Regions from separate parts of the Streptomyces sp. NPDC094032 genome, predicted to be linked through region 1. Evidence: riboswitches for the same ligand, from Rfam matches in the RefSeq annotation. Region 1 holds a riboswitch; each other region holds the start of a gene.
What was found. A riboswitch is a leader RNA that binds a small molecule or an ion and turns the genes downstream of it on or off. The one in region 1 is predicted to bind cobalamin.

Region 1 (2,191 bases):
CGACCCGCCTGACGTACCGCCTCGGCGCCAAGTCGAACACCGGCACGAAGGCCACCGCCAAGGGCTACCGGGCCGGCCAGATCGCGTCCGCCGGTCTCGTCTCGCTCGCCCACGGCACCAACGACGCCCAGAAGACGATGGGCATCATCACCCTCGCCCTGGTCACCAGCGGCGTCCTGGCCCCCGGCGCCAACCCGCCCATGTGGGTCATCGTCTCCGCCGGTGTCGCCATCGCGCTCGGCACCTACCTCGGCGGCTGGCGCATCATCCGCACCATGGGCAAGGGCCTCACCGACCTCCAGCCGCAGCAGGGCTTCGCCGCCCAGACCAGCGCCGCGACGGTCATCCTGGCCTCCTCCCACCTGGGCTTCTCGCTCTCCACCACCCAGTCCTGCTCGGGTGCCGTGATGGGTGCCGGCCTCGGCCGCAAGGGCGGTGTCGTCCGCTGGTCGACCGCCACCCGGATGTTCGTCGCCTGGGGTCTGACCCTGCCCGCCGCGGGCCTGGTCGGCGCCGCCGCCGAGTTCCTCACCAAGCAGGGCACCTGGGGCATCGCCGCCGTCGCGGTCCTGCTCGTGGCCGGCTCGGCCGTGATCTGGTCGCTGTCGCGCCGCAAGCCGGTCGACCACACCAACGTCACCGCCGACGACATCGACGCCCCCGCCGCCCCGGCCGAGCCCGCGGGCGTCGTGACCACCGCCATCGCGGCCGTCACCCCGCCGCCGCCGGCCGGCTCCGTCGCCGCCGTCGCGGACGCGGACCTGAAGACCACCATCCCCACCCCGGGCCCCACGGACCCGGCCGCTCCCCCGGCCCCCGCCGCCGCGGTCTAAGGAACTGGAACCAAGCATGAAGATCGACTGGGCAGCCCTCGGCTCCGTCTTCGGAGTCAGCCTCGTGGCGACCGTCGCGCTGGTGGGCCTCTTCACCCTCGGTGTCATGGGCCTCTCCAAGCAGGAGGAGGCCGCCGAGAACGGCGGCTCCGCCACGCTCGCCGTCACCGGCGCCTACGCCTGCTTCGCGCTGTGCCTGGCGGCCGTCTCCTACGGCATCTACCTGATCGTCGCCTGACGCACCGAGCACACCGGCCGGGCGGTCCGCACCACGAGGTGCGGGCCGCCCGGTCCTCGTGTCTGTGGCGCTCCGCACAGTGACCCGACGCAGGTCAAGGGTGAGTTGACGGCTGTTCGCACAGCGTGGTGGACTGCCGGGGCCATTACGGCGGCAGTAGAGGAAGTCCGGTGCGATTCCGGCGCGGTCCCGCCACTGTGACCGGCCCCCCGGGGCCGGGAGTCAGGAACTCTCGCCGCCGGTCACGTCGATCCAGGGCGCGGACCCTGAGTGAGGACAGAGCGCCATGCCCGGCCGCGGCCTCAGCATTCCCGGTGCCTTCTCGGGTGCCACCAGCGCCTTCGCGTACGGAGCGGCCGCCGGCCTCGCCGTCGACCTGCTCGCCGGCGACCCCCGCCGCGGCCATCCCGTCGCCGCCTTCGGGCGCGCGGCCGGCGCCGTCGAGGAACACCTGCTGCGCGACCACCGCGGCTGGGGCGCCCTGCACACCGCCGTCTGCGCCGGATCCACCGTGGCGCTCGGCGCGCTGGCCGCCCGTACGGTACGGGGCAGCCGCACCGCCACCGTCGCCCTGACCGCCGCCTCCGTGTGGGCCGTCGTCGGCGGTACGACCCTGGGCCGCGAGGCCCGCGCGATCGGCGGGGCGCTCGCGGCCGGGGACCTGGAGGTCGCCCGGGAGCGCCTGCCGCACCTGTGCGGACGCGACCCGCACTCCCTGGACGGTCCCGCGATGGCCCGCGCGGTCGTCGAATCGGTCGCCGAGAACACCTCCGACGCCGTGGTGGGCGCCCTGTTCTGGGGCGCCGTCGCGGGCGTGCCGGGCCTGCTCGGCTTCCGGGCGGTGAACACCCTGGACGCGATGGTCGGCCACAAGTCGCCGAAGTACCGCCGCTTCGGCTGGGCCTCGGCCCGGCTCGACGACCTCGCGGGATGGCCCGGCGCCCGGCTCACCGCCGTGCTCGCCACCGTCGCGGGCGGCGACCCGCGCGGCGCGGCACGCGCCTGGCGCGCGGACGCCTCGAAGCACCCCAGCCCCAACGCGGGCCCGGTGGAGGCCTCCTTCGCGGGCGCGCTCGGCGTACGGCTCGGCGGGACGCTGGCGTACGGCGGCCGGGTCGAG
Region 2 (2,191 bases), on a different contig from region 1:
CTCGGTGAGCCAGTCCTGGTCGTGCCCGCCGGCCTCGATCAGGGCGTAGATCAGCTCGTCGCCGTCCCCGGAGACGAGGCCGGGGATCTCGTCGACGGGCCCGAAGTCGTACCCCTCGGCGATCAGCCGCTTCAACAGCGCGACGGCGGAGGCGGGCGTGTCCAGACCGACCGCGTTGCCGATCCGGGAGTGCTTCGTCGGGTACGCGGAGAGGACGAGCGCCAGCTTCTTCTCGCCGTTCGCGATGTGACGCAGGCGGGCGTGCCGGACGGCGATGCCGGCGACTCGAGAGGCGCGCTCGGGGTCCGCGACGTACGCGGGCAGGCCGTCCTCGTCGATCTCCTTGAAGGAGAACGGGACGGTGATGAGCCGCCCGTCGAACTCGGGGACGGCGACCTGGCTGGCGGCGTCCAGCGGCGAGAGGCCCTCGTCGTTCTCCTCCCAGGCGGCGCGCGAGCCGGTCAGGCACAGGGCCTGGAGGATCGGCACGTCGAGGGCGGCGAGCGCGCCCGCGTCCCAGGCCTCCTCGTCGCCGCCCGCCTGCGCCTCGGCCGGCTTGGTGCCGCCCGCCGCGAGGACGGTGGTGACGATCGCGTCGGCGCCGCGCAGCTCGTCGAGGAGCTCCGGCTCGGGGGCCCGCAGGGAGGCCACGTACAGCGCCTTCGCGCGGGCGCCCTTCGCCTCGATCGCGTCGCACAGGGCGCCGACGAAGGCGGTGTTGCCGCTCATGTGGTGGGCGCGGTAGTAGAGCACGGCGACGGTCGGGCCCTCGCCGTCGGTGGCGGTGCGCTCCAGCGGGCCCCAGGTCGGCGCGGCGGCCGGCGGCTCGAACCCGTGGCCGGTGAGCAGCACGGTGTCGGAGAGGAAGCGGGCCAGCTGGCCGAGGTTGGCCGGGCCGCCGTGCGCCAGGTAGGCGTGGGCCTCGGTGGCCACGCCGACCGGGACCGTGGAGGCCTCCATCAGCTGGGCGTCGGGGGCCTGTTCGCCGCTGAGCACCACCACCGGCTTGCCCGCCGCCCGGACCGTGTCCAGGCCCTCCTCCCAGGAGCGCAGGCCGCCGAGGAGGCGTACGACGACGAGCTCGACGCCGTCGAGCAGCGCGGGGAGGTCGCCGGACGGCAGCCGGGCCGGGTTGGCGAACCGCCACTCCACCGCGCCCTCGTCGGCGGCGGCGTTCGCCGCGCGGGCGCTGAGCAGGTCGGTGTCGGAGTGCGACAGCAGCAGGAGCATGGCGAGCTCAGGCCCTTCCTCGGGGTTGTCCGCGCCCCGGGTGGTCGTATGGACGGCGGGAGTTCCTGACTCACCGCCCCGGACGAATCCGGACCGGCTCACAGTGGCGGGACCGCGCCGGATTCCCACCGGGCTTCCTCCCCGGGGTCCTGGGACCCCATGCCGCTTGCATCCTAGATCGTGAGCGGGCGGGGCGGGGGGAGAGTGGGGGGTTGGGGGGATCACATCGGGGGCGGGGCCCGGTGCGACGACGGGGGCGGGGCCCGGTGCGACGACGGGGCCAGGTCCCGGTCGTGGCCGCCGCGAGCCCCGGCCGCAGGCGCCCCCGCCCCGGTCACGGCCGCCTCCGGCCCCGGTCGTGGCTCGTTCTCGGCAGGTGGGAGCCGATCCCGCCGTGGGTATGCTCGCCGCCATGTCGGCCACCCCACGCACCTCGCCCGAACCGGGCGAACCTCTCATACGGGACCGCGGCGACGCCTGTCCGGGTGCGCTGCGACTGCACGCGGCGGACGACGGGCGGCTTGCCCGACTGCGGCTGCCCGGCGGCCTTTTGACGGAGTCTCAGGTCCTCGCCCTGGCCGACGCGGCCGAGTCCCTCGGGGACGGCGGCGTCAGCGTCACCTCGCGGGGCAACGCGGAGCTGCGCGGGCTCGGCGAGGGCTGCGGCGGCGAGCTCGCCGCCCTCCTCGACCGGGCCGGGCTGCTGCCCTCGCCCACCCACGAACGCGTCCGCAACATCGTCGCCTCGCCCACCGCGGGACTGGACGGACTCGGCGGCGCGGACGTGCAGTTGTGGGCGCGGGAGCTGGACGCCCTGCTGTGCGCGGAGGCGTGGACGGCGGCGCTCTCGGGACGGTTCCTGTTCGTGCTGGACGACGGGCGGGGCGACGTCGCGGGGCTCGGCGGGGATGTGACCTTGCTCGCAGGGACCGGTGGCGACCGTGCCCTGCTCCTCCTCGGC
Region 3 (2,191 bases), on a different contig from region 1:
CGCCTTCTGCCGGGCGAACGCCAGCCAGCGCGCGACCTGCGGATCCACGTCCCGCTCGGCCGCCGCGTCCAGCGGCACGTGCAGCAGGGAGCAGGAGGCCGCCACGTCGACCCGGTCGGCCAGGCCGAGGAGGGTCGCCAGGGTCGCAAGCGAACGCTCCAGATCGTTGATCCACACGTTCCGGCCGTCCACCACCCCCGCGACGAGCCGCTTGCCCGGCAGCCCGCCGACCGCCGCGAGGTCCGCCAGGTTCGCCGCCGCGGGACCCGTGAAGTCCAGCGCCAGACCGTCGACCGGCGCCTTCGCGAGCACGGGCAGCGCCTCGCCGAGACGGTCGAAGTACGAGGCCACCAGCAGCCGCGGCCGGTCGGTGAGCGCCCCGAGATCCCGGTACGCGCGGGCGGCCGCGTTCAGCTCCGCCGGGGTGCGGTCCTGCACCAGGGCCGGCTCGTCCAGCTGCACCCACTCCGCGCCCGCCGCCCGCAGATCCGCCAGCACCTCCGCGTACACCGGCAGCAGCCGGTCGAGCAGCGTCAGCGGGACGAAGTCGGCGGGCGCGTCCGCGGCCGGCTTCGCGAGCAGCAGGAACGTCACGGGCCCGACGAGCACCGGCCGGGCCGCGAAGCCCAGCGACAGGGCCTCGGTCAGCTCGCCGACCTGCTTGCGCGCGTCGGCCGAGAACACCGTCCCCGGGCCGAGTTCCGGCACCAGGTAGTGGTAGTTGGTGTCGAACCACTTGGTCATCTCCAGCGGCGCCACCTCCCGCGTACCGCGCGCCATGGCGAAGTACCCGTCGAGGGGGTCGGCGGCGACCGCGGCACGATGCCGGGCGGGCACCGCGCCCACCATCACGCTGGTGTCCAGGACATGGTCGTAGTACGAGAAGTCGCCGGTCGGCACCTCGCGGACACCGTCCTCGACGAGCTGCCGCCAGGCCGCGCGGCGCAGCTCCGCCCCCGTCCGGCGCAGCTGATCGGCCGTCACCCTGCCCTGCCAGTAGCCCTCGACGGCCTTCTTGAGCTCCCGGTCCGGGCCCTGGCGGGGGTATCCGTACACGGTCGTGGTCGTGCTGGTCACGGGACTCTCCTTCGCGAGTCGTGTGGGAGGACCCCGGTGGGACCACGAGCGCGCGAAAGGAGCGAGGAAACCCGGGAGACGGCGCATGCGCCGTGCCCGTACCGTCGCCGACCCGCCCACGAGGTCACCGGAATCTCCGCGCGCGGTCGTCACGCACGGGCAGTGGCAGGTCTTCGGACTCGCGGGCACGCCCTCCTCGTGGAGGACACCTACTGGCCGTCGCTTCCCGGACCCCCAGGGCCCAGTGCTGTTGACGGCGGTCGTTCCCGCTCACCGCTGCGGGGCAGTCCCGGATTCCCACCGGGTTCCCTCTTACGACGCATCCCGCCTGGCGGACGGGGCGAACCAGCTGCAACGCCCACCCTACGCCCTGCCGTTGGGAGCGAGAAGGCCGATCGGCGGGCACGCGGGGAACGGGGCGCGAACTGGCGGGCCGAACGCCTACCGGACGCCGCCCGGGCCCGACACAATCCCCCTATGACGATCACCCCGGTCACCCGGAGCGCTCAGCGGACGCGCCGCACCCTCCTCCACTTCGCCCGCGGCATCCTGACGAGCGCCGTGATCGGGGGCTCACTCGCCGGGCTCGTCGTCGGCACCGTCATCGAGAACCCGCCGCTCCTCGTCGCGGGCCTGGTCGTGCCCCTCGTCTACGGCCTGCTCGTCCTCGCCGCCGGAGCACCCGCACGCCGGCGGGAGGCGGCCGTCGTCCACCGCACCGCCCTCGGGAAGATCGAGAGCCGGCAGGCCACCGGCGGCGGCGACACCAGCGACGTCCTCGTACGCTTCGAGGCCACCGTCGCGCCGGACGACGAGCCGCCGTACCGCGTCGAGTTCACCCAGTTCATCAACGTCGTCGACCTGCCCGACTACCAGCCGGGCGGCACGGTCGTGGTGCGGTATCCGCCGGACCGGCCGTGGAAGGTCGAGATCGTGAAGCGGCCGACGCCCCAGGGGGAGGACCGCGCGGCCGGGGCCCGTATCGACTCGGTGCCCGGACCCGCCCTGACCGAGTCGCTCCCCGAGGGCAGCTCCGCCGCCGGCTTCGTCAACCTCTTCGCCCTGCTGCTCGCCGCGGCCGCCGTCGTCTTCCTCTACCGCGCCGAACTCTTCG
Region 4 (2,191 bases), on a different contig from region 1:
ATGTCCGCGTGCCAGGTCTCCAGGTAGACCGCGGCGGCGCCCTTGCGGCGGCCGCCCTGGTTCACCGCGGCGACGGAGGCGTCCAGCGTCTTCAGGAACGGCACGATGCCGTTGGAGTGCCCGTTGGTGCCGCGGATCAGCGAACCGCGGGCGCGGATGCGGGAGTACGAGAGGCCGATGCCGCCCGCGTGCTTCGACAGGCGCGCGACCTGGTGGTAGCGGTCGTAGATGGAGTCCAGCTCGTCCTGCGGGGAGTCGAGCAGGTAGCAGGAGGACATCTGCGGGTGGCGGGTGCCGGAGTTGAAGAGGGTGGGGGAGGAGGGCAGGTAGTCCAGGCGGCTCATCAGCCCGTACAGCGCGGCCACCTCGTCGACGGCGCGCGTCGACTCGTCCTCGGCGAGACCGCTCGCGACGCGCAGCATGAAGTGCTGCGGGGTCTCGATCACCTGGCGGGTGATCGGGTGGCGCAGCAGGTAGCGGGAGTAGAGGGTGCGCAGGCCGAAGTAGCCGAAGCGGTCGTCGCCCGCCGGGTCGATCAGCGCGTCGAGGCGCGCGGCGTGCGCGGCGACGAACGCGGCCGTGCGGTCGGCGATCAGGCCCTCGCGGTGGCCGACGGCGACGGAGGCCGAGAAGGAGGACGCGCCCTGTCCGGCGGCCTCGTCGGCGATGGTGACGGTGAGCAGCCGGGCGGCGAGCCGGGAGTACGCCGGGTCCTCGGCGATCAGTCCGGCGGCGGCCTCGGTGGCCAGCTCGCGCAGCTCCGCCTCGTCCGCGCCCGCGCTGCGGCCGCGCAGGGCGGCGGCGGCGACCTTGCCGGGGTCGGTGTCCGGGAGGTCGGCGGTGAGATCGGTCAGGGTCCGCAGCAGTACGGTGCCGGGTCCGTCGGTCTCGATCGCTGCGGCCGGATCGGCGGGCGCGATGGTCACGTGGGGGCTCTCCCTCGCTCGGCTCGGAGCCAGGACGGGAGGCGGGAACGGGCGGCCGTACGCACGGCGGCGCCGCGTCCACCGGCCCACTCCGCGAGGCCCGGACGTCTGTGGCACCCGGAACGGACGGACCGGGCGCGCTGCCGGCAGGTCCTCGGACTCACCCTGGGCGCGAAAGCGCGCAAAACACACCGTTGCGGGACAGTTCCGGATTTCCACCGGATTCCCCTGCGGCGACAGCGAGGACGAGCATACATGTGGGGGGCTCCGCTCGCGGAACCCCCCACATGTTGTGTCGGTCGGAGCTGCGGTCAGAGCTCCAGAACGTAGGTGAAGAGCATGAATTCCGAGCCCTGGACGGGATTCCAGTCCCGTTCGGGGGAGCGGGTGAAGCCCAGTCGCTCATAGACGCGGTGGGCGGTGGACATGGCCGGCTGGGTGGACAGCACGATCCGCGCGCAGCCCTCCACGGCCCGCGCCCGGTCGACGCAGGCCCGCACCAGGGCCTCCCCGACGCCCCGGCCGCGGGCGGTGTGGGCGACGGCCAGCATGCGGAACTCGGCCTCGCCCTCCCGGGCGATGTCGGCCCACTCCCCGCCGCCGGCGGTGAAGGTCACCCCGCCGAGGACCGGGCCGGCCGGATCCGTGGTGTCGACCGCCACGAGCACCTCGGCCTCGGCGTCCCGCCGGGCCACGTCCCGCAGCAGGTGCTGGTACTCGTCGTCCTCGCCGAAGGCGAGGAACCCGTCGTCGAGGTAGGCCCGCGCGGTGACCTCGCCGAGGGCCTCGTACTCCTCGGGCCGTATCGCCCTGATCGTGAAGTCCATGACCGGCAGTCTGCCCCCGGCACGGCTCCGCCCGCCTCCGGATATGCCGGGGGCGGGCGGAGCGGGCGGAGCGGGCGACCAGGGGCTCAGTGCCCGGCGGCACCCACCTTCGGGAGCTCGGTGACGACACCCGCGTCCCCGGCGTCCGCCGTGTAGTCCGCGGGCGAGGTCTCGTCGACGCCCTCGGGCGCCTTGAGCGCCTTCAGGACGACGGTGAGGACCACGGTGACCACCAGGTTGAGCACGAAGGCGGTGAGGCCGATGTAGCCGATCTCGCCGATGCCGGGGATCTCGGCCGACGAGCCGCCGAAGTGCTTCTGGGTCGGGCTGGCCACGCCGTATGCCGCGGCCGTGCCGTAGACCATGCCGACGGCCCAGCCGGCGAGCAGCGCCCAGCGGTGGAACCAGCGGGTGAACAGGCCGCCGACCAGGGCGGGG

Region 2: it holds a riboswitch for cobalamin, as region 1 does, so the genes downstream of both, cobN (cobaltochelatase subunit CobN) here and ABTZ54_RS20110 (cobalamin biosynthesis protein) in region 1, are expected to answer to the same signal.
Region 3: it holds a riboswitch for cobalamin, as region 1 does, so the genes downstream of both, metE (5-methyltetrahydropteroyltriglutamate--homocysteine S-methyltransferase) here and ABTZ54_RS20110 (cobalamin biosynthesis protein) in region 1, are expected to answer to the same signal.
Region 4: it holds a riboswitch for cobalamin, as region 1 does, so the genes downstream of both, ABTZ54_RS26835 (ribonucleoside-diphosphate reductase subunit alpha) here and ABTZ54_RS20110 (cobalamin biosynthesis protein) in region 1, are expected to answer to the same signal.

The regions. Positions count from the first base shown of each region.
Region 1 covers NZ_JBEOUE010000013.1:156,721-158,911, reverse strand. The annotation lists gene ABTZ54_RS20120 (inorganic phosphate transporter) at 1-833, shown strand, start outside; gene ABTZ54_RS20115 (hypothetical protein) at 850-1,071, shown strand; cobalamin riboswitch at 1,184-1,325, shown strand; gene ABTZ54_RS20110 (cobalamin biosynthesis protein) at 1,358-2,191, shown strand, end outside.
Region 2 covers NZ_JBEOUE010000025.1:64,077-66,267, reverse strand. The annotation lists gene cobN (cobaltochelatase subunit CobN) at 1-1,230, opposite strand, end outside; cobalamin riboswitch at 1,271-1,409, opposite strand; gene ABTZ54_RS28520 (ferredoxin-like domain-containing protein) at 1,643-2,191, shown strand, end outside.
Region 3 covers NZ_JBEOUE010000026.1:19,420-21,610, forward strand. The annotation lists gene metE (5-methyltetrahydropteroyltriglutamate--homocysteine S-methyltransferase) at 1-1,077, opposite strand, end outside; cobalamin riboswitch at 1,241-1,425, opposite strand; gene ABTZ54_RS28885 (hypothetical protein) at 1,555-2,191, shown strand, end outside.
Region 4 covers NZ_JBEOUE010000022.1:57,006-59,196, reverse strand. The annotation lists gene ABTZ54_RS26835 (ribonucleoside-diphosphate reductase subunit alpha) at 1-926, opposite strand, end outside; cobalamin riboswitch at 1,055-1,179, opposite strand; gene ABTZ54_RS26830 (GNAT family N-acetyltransferase) at 1,238-1,753, opposite strand; gene mctP (monocarboxylate uptake permease MctP) at 1,840-2,191, opposite strand, start outside.